Regions from separate parts of the Tatumella sp. JGM94 genome, predicted to be linked through region 3. Evidence: predicted binding sites of a transcription regulator. Region 3 holds the regulator's gene; each other region holds the start of a gene.
The links. Region 3 encodes CRP, which controls carbon source genes, mostly activating them, when cyclic AMP is high. Its sites were predicted from a motif close to ATGTGANNNNNNTCACAT; they were not measured.
Positions count from the first base shown of each region.

Region 1: serA (phosphoglycerate dehydrogenase) is a predicted target of CRP. The motif match lies at 1,051-1,068, and genes of this name have one in related genera.
Region 2: JK216_RS12080 (PTS mannitol transporter subunit IICBA) is a predicted target of CRP. The motif match lies at 1,230-1,247, and genes of this name have one in related genera.
Region 4: JK216_RS07645 (YjcB family protein) is a predicted target of CRP. The motif match lies at 809-826, and genes of this name have one in related genera.

Region 1 covers NZ_JAERJN010000022.1:9,169-11,375, reverse strand. The annotation lists gene serA (phosphoglycerate dehydrogenase) at 1-858, opposite strand, end outside; gene rpiA (ribose-5-phosphate isomerase RpiA) at 1,096-1,761, opposite strand; gene JK216_RS14330 (LysR family transcriptional regulator ArgP) at 1,953-2,207, shown strand, end outside.
Region 2 covers NZ_JAERJN010000015.1:75,496-77,702, forward strand. The annotation lists gene JK216_RS12080 (PTS mannitol transporter subunit IICBA) at 1-968, opposite strand, end outside; gene JK216_RS12085 (carbon starvation CstA family protein) at 1,717-2,207, shown strand, end outside.
Region 3 covers NZ_JAERJN010000004.1:15,332-17,538, forward strand. The annotation lists gene JK216_RS04015 (OsmC family protein) at 1-330, opposite strand, end outside; gene crp (cAMP-activated global transcriptional regulator CRP) at 632-1,264, shown strand; gene JK216_RS04025 (YccS/YhfK family putative transporter) at 1,336-2,207, shown strand, end outside.
Region 4 covers NZ_JAERJN010000008.1:65,419-67,625, forward strand. The annotation lists gene soxR (redox-sensitive transcriptional activator SoxR) at 1-213, opposite strand, end outside; gene soxS (superoxide response transcriptional regulator SoxS) at 316-708, shown strand; gene JK216_RS07645 (YjcB family protein) at 919-1,200, shown strand; gene JK216_RS07650 (glucose/quinate/shikimate family membrane-bound PQQ-dependent dehydrogenase) at 1,401-2,207, opposite strand, start outside.

The DNA of each region.
Region 1 (2,207 bases), on a different contig from region 3:
GTTGTCGAATTCACATAATGGTGACACAAAAGGATCGCTGTTGGTGGCCGGTTCAACAGGATAGACATCAATCGCTGCCCCGCCAACATGCTTGCTGGCCAGCGCATCACATAAGGCCGGAATATCGATCACCGTGCCCCGTGAGGCGTTGATTAGCAGGCCACCTTTTTTCATCGCCGCCAGTTCGGCTGCCGCAATCATATTCTGAGTTGCCGGCGTTTCAGGCACATGCAGGCTGACCACATCGCTCATATTCAGTAAGTCATGCAGTTTCTTCACCTGGGTGGCGTTACCTAATGGCAGTTTATCTTCCACGTCATAGAAGAACACATTCATCCCGAGGCTTTCGGCCAGCACGCTCAGCTGCATACCGATATGACCGTAACCGACGATCCCCAGTTTTTTACCGCGCGCTTCAAAGGAACCTTTGGCATTTTTGTTCCAGATACCCCGGTGGGCTTTGGCATTGGCTTCCGGAATACCGCGCAGTAATAACAGCAATTCACCGATCACCAGTTCAGCAACTGAACGGGTGTTAGAGAACGGTGCATTAAAGACCGGAATACCCCGTTTAGCGGCAGCATCCAAATCAACCTGGTTAGTTCCGATACAGAAACATCCCACGGCAATCAGCTTCTCGGCAGCCGCGAACACTTCTTCAGTGAGCTGTGAACGCGAACGGATCCCGATAAAGTGCGCGTCACGAATCGAATTTTTCAGGGATTCCGTGTCCAGTGCGCCCTTATGAAATTCGATATTGGTATAACCGGCTGCCCGTAAATTATCCAGTGCTGTCTGATGGACACCTTCCACCAGCAGGAACTTAATTTTGTCTTTCTCGAGTGATACCTTTGCCATTGCCCGACCTTATGGTTAATGATGTTGATACGAATATAAGAATTTCTTCTGTCAAAATAACAAATATTACGCTGCGGGCAACAGAAAACGATTGCGCCGGTTTATTGCCTGCCCGCAACAGGCAGCAGATCAGAGTAACAACGGTCTCTGTTCTGGCTGTCAGAAAGCATATTTAATCTGGTAATAACAGAAATGTGATATAAATCACTGAAAAGCAGCAACAAAAAAAGACGACGTTCAGTCGTCTTTATTCAGGGTGATCACTCCGGCGTCGGTACCAATCAGCGCCACATCGGCACCTCTGGCAGCAAACAGGCCGGTGGTCACCACCCCCGCCAGGGCGTTGATCTTAATCTCCAGTTCACGCGGATTGACAATACTCAGGTTGTGAACGTCGAGAATAATATTGCCATTATCGGTGACCACATTTGGCCGGTACTCTGGTAACCCGCCCAGTTTCACCAGCTGCCGTGCGACATAGGATCTGGCCATCGGGATCACTTCGACGGGCAGCGGAAAGTGCCCCAGTACATCCACCTGTTTGGAGCTGTCAGCAATACAGATAAATTTATCCGCCACTGCCGCTATGATCTTTTCACGGGTCAGGGCTGCACCGCCGCCCTTGATCATCTGCATCTGCGGGTTAATTTCGTCGGCTCCGTCAACGTAGATCGATAACTGGTCAACCGTATTCAGATCCAGTACCGGGATACCATAAGCCAGTAGTTTTTTGGTCGATGCTTCTGAGCTGGAAACCGTACCTTCAATGTCATGTTTAATGGTGGCCAATGCATCAATAAAATGGGCTGCCGTACTGCCGGTGCCAACACCGACAATGCTGCCCGGCCGCACATATTTCAACGCTGCCCAGCCTACCGCTTTTTTTAGTTCATCCTGGCTCATGATATGTTTAACCCTGTACGCTCTGTTGGTTAACGTAGTATAAAACAAGCTACAGGAAAATAATTAGTGTTACTGACAGATTTCGTGCTTTGCAGACCAGCTGGCTGATTTTTCAGGCATTACGGCTGACTGACCATGGCAAACATAATAATACAGGGTGCATTCTCCCTGCAGCAGAGAGCAAAATAACCATGAAACGCCCCGATTACCGAACACTTCAGGCACTGGATGCCGTTATCCGCGAACGGGGCTTCGAGCGTGCCGCACAAAAGCTTTGCATTACCCAGTCGGCGGTGTCACAGCGCATTAAACAGCTGGAAAACCTGTTTGGTCAGCCGCTGCTGGTCAGAACTGTCCCGCCCCGTCCGACAGAACAAGGCCAGAAATTACTGGCCCTGCTGCATCAGGTAGAAATGCTGGAAGAACAATGGCTGGCAGACGAAAGC
Region 2 (2,207 bases), on a different contig from region 3:
GCTGTGATAATGGCGGCAATATTGGCAAAGTAAGCGCCTTTAGGCGTCATTGCCAGTACCGCCAATACCGAGCCAGGCGAGGCCGGAGAAACCAGCCCTCCATCCAGCAACGCCAGGCTAAATACACCACTTACCCCGCCACAGATCACCGCAAGGATCAGCCGCGGATTCATCAGTACATATGGGAAATAAATCTCGTGGATCCCCCCGAAAAAGTGGATGATGGCTGCGCCTCCGGCAGACTGCCTGGCATTTCCGCGGCCAGACAGCATATAGGCCAGTAACACTCCCAGTCCGGGACCGGGGTTGGCTTCAATCAGAAAGAACAGGGATTTACCGGCCTCACTGGCCTGCTGGATCCCCAGCGGGGAGAATATCCCGTGGTTAATCGCATTATTCAGAAACAGGATTTTCGCCGGTTCAACAAAGACAGAAGTAAGGGGCAGCAGACTATTCTGCACCATCAGATTAACCCCTGATGCAAGCAGGCGAGACAGCCCCTCAGCCAGTGGCCCGATGGCCAGAAAGGCCAGAATAGCCAGTAACATACCGATAATTCCGGCGGAGAAATTATTGACCAGCATCTCAAAACCGCTTTTAATTTTATCGTCCGTATAACGGTCAAAGATTTTGATTATCCGGCCGCCCAACGGACCCGCGATCATCGCCCCGAGGAACATTGGCATATCCGCCCCGGCGATAACGCCCATCGTGGTAATCGCCCCGACCACCCCGCCACGCTCTCCCCCGACAAGACGACCGCCGGTATAACCAATTAATAAAGGCAGCAGATAGGTAATCATCGGCGAAACAAGTTTCGCCAGGGTCTGACTGGGTAACCAGCCGCTGGGAATAAACAGCGCGGTAATCATCCCCCAGGCGATAAAGGCACCGATATTTGGCATTACCATATTGCTTAAAAAGCGGCCAAAGCTTTGTATTTTTATTCTGATAGCTGATGAAAACATATAAATATTCCTTATAAATATGCACCAACACATAAAAAGGCACGGGAATGTACTATCCTGCAGATATCAGCATGACATCTCCGGGAGTGATCACTCTGGCGGACTCTATCACGCAGATCTGGCGGCGCATATTCGGGTTAAATAATGTGATATGTATCACCATAAAGCGCCGTGAAGAGGGGGTAAATTAGTGATATGAATCACATTAAAAGATAATATTGCAGAGCAATATGCGGATTATTTTTACAAAATCCTGTTTTTATGTGATTTAAATCACATTTTATTTTTATTTATTTTATTTTGATTTGTGATCTGATTAACAATTTATTTTTAACCATCATGCGCCGCTTCACATTTTTATTCTGGCCAGTCAGCAGCCTGTATCCGCCGCGGAAATGTAAGGGTGTATGATTATTCAGACCGGATACTCCGGTTAATTTAAATCAGAAAAAATAATCGATTTACTGATTAGTCTTGTCTGCCGTGGCACTTTTGTCAGAGTCCGGCAGCACTGGCCGTTCCGGCTGCGATCTGAATCACAGAAAACCGCCGGCGGCCGCGGGCAGAAAACCACTCAGGACCTCCGGTAACCGCTCTGCCACGCATATTGCCACTCAGCTATTTTTATTCCCGCCGCCTGCAAAAAATCGCCAGGATATTCTGACCGGTAAAGGAATATCCGGCTCAGGGGCGCTGCGGTGCCCCGGGGATTCCCTCGTATAACACAATATAAAACAGCAGGTTAATCATGGATAAACATAAAATTCTCAGGCACATCCCCTGGGCGGTGTTAGGGGTCATTGGTGCGTTTTGCCTTGCTGTGGTGGCATTACGGCGCGGTGAACATGTCAGTGCTATGTGGCTGGTGGTCGCCTCCGTTTCGGTCTATCTGGTGGCATACCGCTATTACAGTCTGTATATCGCGCAAAAAGTGATGCAGCTGGATCCTTCCCGCGCCACCCCTGCCGTGATGAACAATGACGGCCTTAATTATGTTCCGACCAACCGCTATGTCTTATTTGGTCACCATTTTGCGGCTATCGCCGGGGCCGGCCCGCTGGTCGGGCCGGTTCTGGCTGCACAAATGGGCTATTTACCCGGCACTCTGTGGCTGCTGGCCGGTGTGGTACTGGCCGGTGCGGTACAGGACTTTATGGTGTTGTTTATCTCTTCGCGCCGTAATGGCGCATCCCTCGGCGAGATGATCAAACAGGAAATGGGGCCGGTGCCGGGTACCAT
Region 3 (2,207 bases):
TTCAGCCGAAAGTGAAACTGCACGCTCTACCGCTGTATCGGCCAGGTTATGCCCGGTGACAATAAAGTGAAGATTAATATGGGTAAACAGACGCGGCGCTTCTTCGCGACGCTGCGATGTCAGTTTAACTTCACAGTCTGTCACATCATGACGGCCTTTCTGCAAAATAGACACCACGTCAATGGCACTACAGCTTCCGGTAGCCATCAAAACCATTTCCATCGGGCTGGGAGCTTTGTCACCGGCATTACCATCCATAAGGACCTGATGTCCCGAGGCTGATTCCCCGATAAAACTCAACCCTTCAACCCATTTTACGCGTGCCTGCATTGTTCTTACTCTCAGTTTATTAAATATCTGTCAGATTACTCCTTCACAGGATAAACGGCAATCTGCGGGCAATGACCCGGGCCAGACAATACAACAGGAGACAGTTTCCTCAGGGTATGCTACAAACAGAGGGGTAGATAATTTTTACCCGATTACAACCATGGCAAAACGGTCGTCTTCACCAGAGTAAGTGTCACTGGGTCACCGCGAATGTCAGACAAAAAAGCCCTATGATTTCAAAGCCCCACAGGATCTTACCCCCTGTGTTTCCGGCACGATTACAACAGAAGGATACAAGAGAATGGTTCTTGGTAAACCACAAACAGACCCTACATTAGAATGGTTCCTGTCCCATTGTCATATTCACAAATATCCCTCCAAAAGCACCCTGATCCATCAGGGTGAAAAAGCGGAAACTCTCTATTATATAGTGAAAGGCTCCGTTGCTGTTCTGATTAAAGATGAAGAAGGAAAAGAGATGATCCTCTCTTATCTGAATCAGGGCGATTTTATTGGAGAACTGGGATTATTTGAGGAAGGCCAGGAACGTACTGCCTGGGTGCGCGCCAAAGTTGCCTGTGAGGTTGCGGAGATTTCTTACAAGAAATTCCGTCAGCTTATTCAGGTGAATCCCGAAATTCTGATGCGCTTATCATCACAGATGGCACGCCGTTTACAGGTAACGTCGGAAAAAGTCGGTAATCTGGCCTTTCTTGACGTTACCGGACGCATTGCCCAGACCCTGCTTAACCTGGCACGTCAGCCCGATGCAATGACTCATCCTGACGGAATGCAGATCAAAATTACCCGTCAGGAGATCGGCCAAATCGTCGGTTGTTCCCGCGAAACCGTCGGCCGGATCCTGAAAATGCTGGAAGATCAGAACCTGATTTCAGCCCACGGGAAAACCATCGTCGTCTACGGTACCCGTTAACGGATCATACTGTCCGCTGCACGGCAGGTGACTGCCGTGTCTTGTTTATTATTGACCTGCGGTTGTATCTGATGTGGCGCAGAATTGTTTATCACCCTGAAGTTAACTATGCCTTGCGCCAGACACTTATCCTGTGTCTTCCTGTCGCCGCCGGATGGCTGGCCGGCGATCTGCAGAAAGGTCTGCTGTTTTCTCTGGTACCAGCCTGCTGCAATATCGCCGGACTGGATACCCCGCATCGCCATTTTTTTAAGCGAATTGTTATCGGCGGTACTCTGTTTGCGCTCAGTAGTTTCTTACTACAGTGGCTGCTGCTGCGTAATGTCCCGTTACCGTTTATTGTCGGTGCGCTTCCATTATTAATCGGAGTATGCGGTGAAATAAGCCCGTTGCATGGACGTCTGCTACCGGGGTCCCTGATCGCCATGACATTTACGCTGAGCCTGGTCGGACGAATGCCCCTGTGGGGCCCCCCTTTGCTCTATGGCTGCGGTACTTTATGGTACGGACTGTTTAACTGGTACTGGTTCAGGCTGTCTAAGGATCAGCCGCTGCGTGAAACACTCAGCCTGTTATACCGCGCTCTGGCGAAATATTGCGAGGAAAAATATACTCTGCTCAGCAGCAGTGATTATGATAAATCATTACCCGCATTACTGAATTACCAGCAGAAAGTCGTCGATTTAATCACCACCGCCTATCAGCAAATCCATATGCTTTCCGCGGAAAAAAACAGCCGTGAAAAATACCTGATCCGTACCTTTATGATGGCAGAAGACCTGCAGGAGCATATTTCAGTGACTCTCAGCCAGAGTGAGGATGTCAGAGATCTGGTACAGAAAAGTCAGTCGGGAGAAATTATCAAACGCACCGCTAATCTGGTTGCCGGACAACTGCGCAAGACCGCCGATAATATCCTTTATCACCAGATTCCGGCGGACTT
Region 4 (2,207 bases), on a different contig from region 3:
TGCCAGCGGGATACCAATCCGCTGAGCCACTTTAATAATCGCTACCCTGCGTAATACATCACGGCTATACCGGCGCTGATTCCCGCTATTACGGGTACTGGCAATCAGCCCTTTGCTTTCATAAAAATGCAGGGCTGAAACCGCCACCCCGCTGCGGCGCGCAACTTCCCCTGGCGTCAGTACCGGCTTCGGATAGTTTCTCTCTTTTTTCATATTCGGCCTTTACCTCAAGTTAACTTGAGGAATTATACTCCATCCCGACATAAATACCGAACCACTCCCCCGGTGACCAGCCTCACCGTAAAGGACAGAACTATGATGCAAGAAGAAATCATTCATTCGTTAACCCAGTGGATTAACCAAAATCTCGGGAAACATTTATCGATCGATGAGGTCGCTGCTAAATCGGGATATTCGAAATGGCACCTGCAACGTATGTTCCGCGCAGTGACACAGCAAACCCTTGGCGACTATATTCGTGAGCGTCGTCTGGAGATGGCCGCTGTTGCCCTGTGTAAAACCCGGCGTCCGGTATTTGATATCGCCTTACAGTATGGTTATGAGTCACAGCAAACTTTTTCACGGGTGTTCCGTCGCCAGTTCGACCAGACACCGACCGCTTATCGCCAGACGATGCGCTGCAATGAATTCCATACGGACAGCCGCACCGCCACCGGCCATCATGCGACCGCTTCCGGTATGATGTAACGATAATGCTGCCAGGCTGGCGGCATTACCTGTACTCTGCCGCTTCCCCCCTCTTTTCAGCGCTTATTTTTTGTTCTCCCCCGCAGATTAACCGTCTATAATGTGACCCGCATCACAAATTCAGGCTGTCCGGCCTGCTGATCCCCCGCGGTCAGGAGACCCGTCGGCAGAGATCACCGCACTTTATTTCAGCGCCGGTCACAGGTAAAAATGGCTACATTAACTGCAAATTTTCTTATTATGCGCTGGGGATTACTCAGTGCACTGGCGATGTTTCTCGCCAGTAGCGCCACGATCAAATGCCGGCGGCATCACCTTACTCTGTTCAGTGTTCTCTGTGCCGGCTTCGGGGTGATCATGTCCTGCTGGTTCGTGACCGGTCTGATGGGTATTCCTTTCAGCGCTGAACAATGGCACGGGTTTGTCAGCAACGCTCAGGATATTCTGACTCAGGTGATCAAAAATACCCCGTCTTCCTGGCCTGATGAATAGGGTTAGTTCAGGAAGGGCATTCTGAAAATGGCTGGCTGCCTGCCGGAGGCCCTTACCGCAGACCGGCAGTCACAGACATCGGCAGGGGTGCCAGAGTCTGGCGAAAACCGAAAAAAATCCCCGCCGGCAATACTGCCGGCGGGGATTTTTTATCAGGGATGTATACAGGGTATAGCACGCTATACCCTGAACAATCACCGTTAAGGTAATTTATAAGCGACGATGTAGTCGCCCATTTTAGTTCCGAACGAACCATGTCCGCCGGCAACAATCACCAGATACTGCTTACCGTCAACTTCATAGGTCATAGGTGTTGCCTGACCACCTGCCGGCAGACGAGCCTGCCACAGCAGTTTACCGTCACGTACGCTGTAAGCACGGATGTAGTCATCCAGGGTTGCAGCGATAAAGAACACGTTACCGGCCGTTGTGATTGGTGCACCCAGCATCGGAGTACCGACGGTGATTGGTGGTAAAGGAATCGGACCGCCGCTGTCGCGGATAGTACCAATACGTTTTTTCCACACAATCTGGTTAGTTTTCAGGTTAACCGCAGACACAAAGCCCCATGAAGGTTCCATACATGGCAGACCAAACGGTGACAGGAACGGATTCAGTTCAACACCATAAGGAACACCATACATGTGCTGCAGGCCTGCTTCGCCACCTGAACCACCGCCACCATTTTTAGGCGGTTCCATCGGGTTGTTCGGACCACGAGGGATCAGTTTTGAAACAAACGGCAGTTGCATCGGGTTAGCAATAGCGAAGTCGCTGCCACCGTTAACTGAAATACCACCCCACTCGAACATACCCAGGTTACCAGGGAATACCAGAGTCCCCTGCTCTGATGGCGGAGTGAAAGTACCGTCATACTTCAGACGATGGAACATGATACGGCAGATCATCTGATCAAACATCGTACCGCCCCACATCTTACTGCCGGTCAGTTTTGCCTGAGGACGGAAAGTAAGTTCAGAGAATGGCTGGGTCGGAGACACATGGTC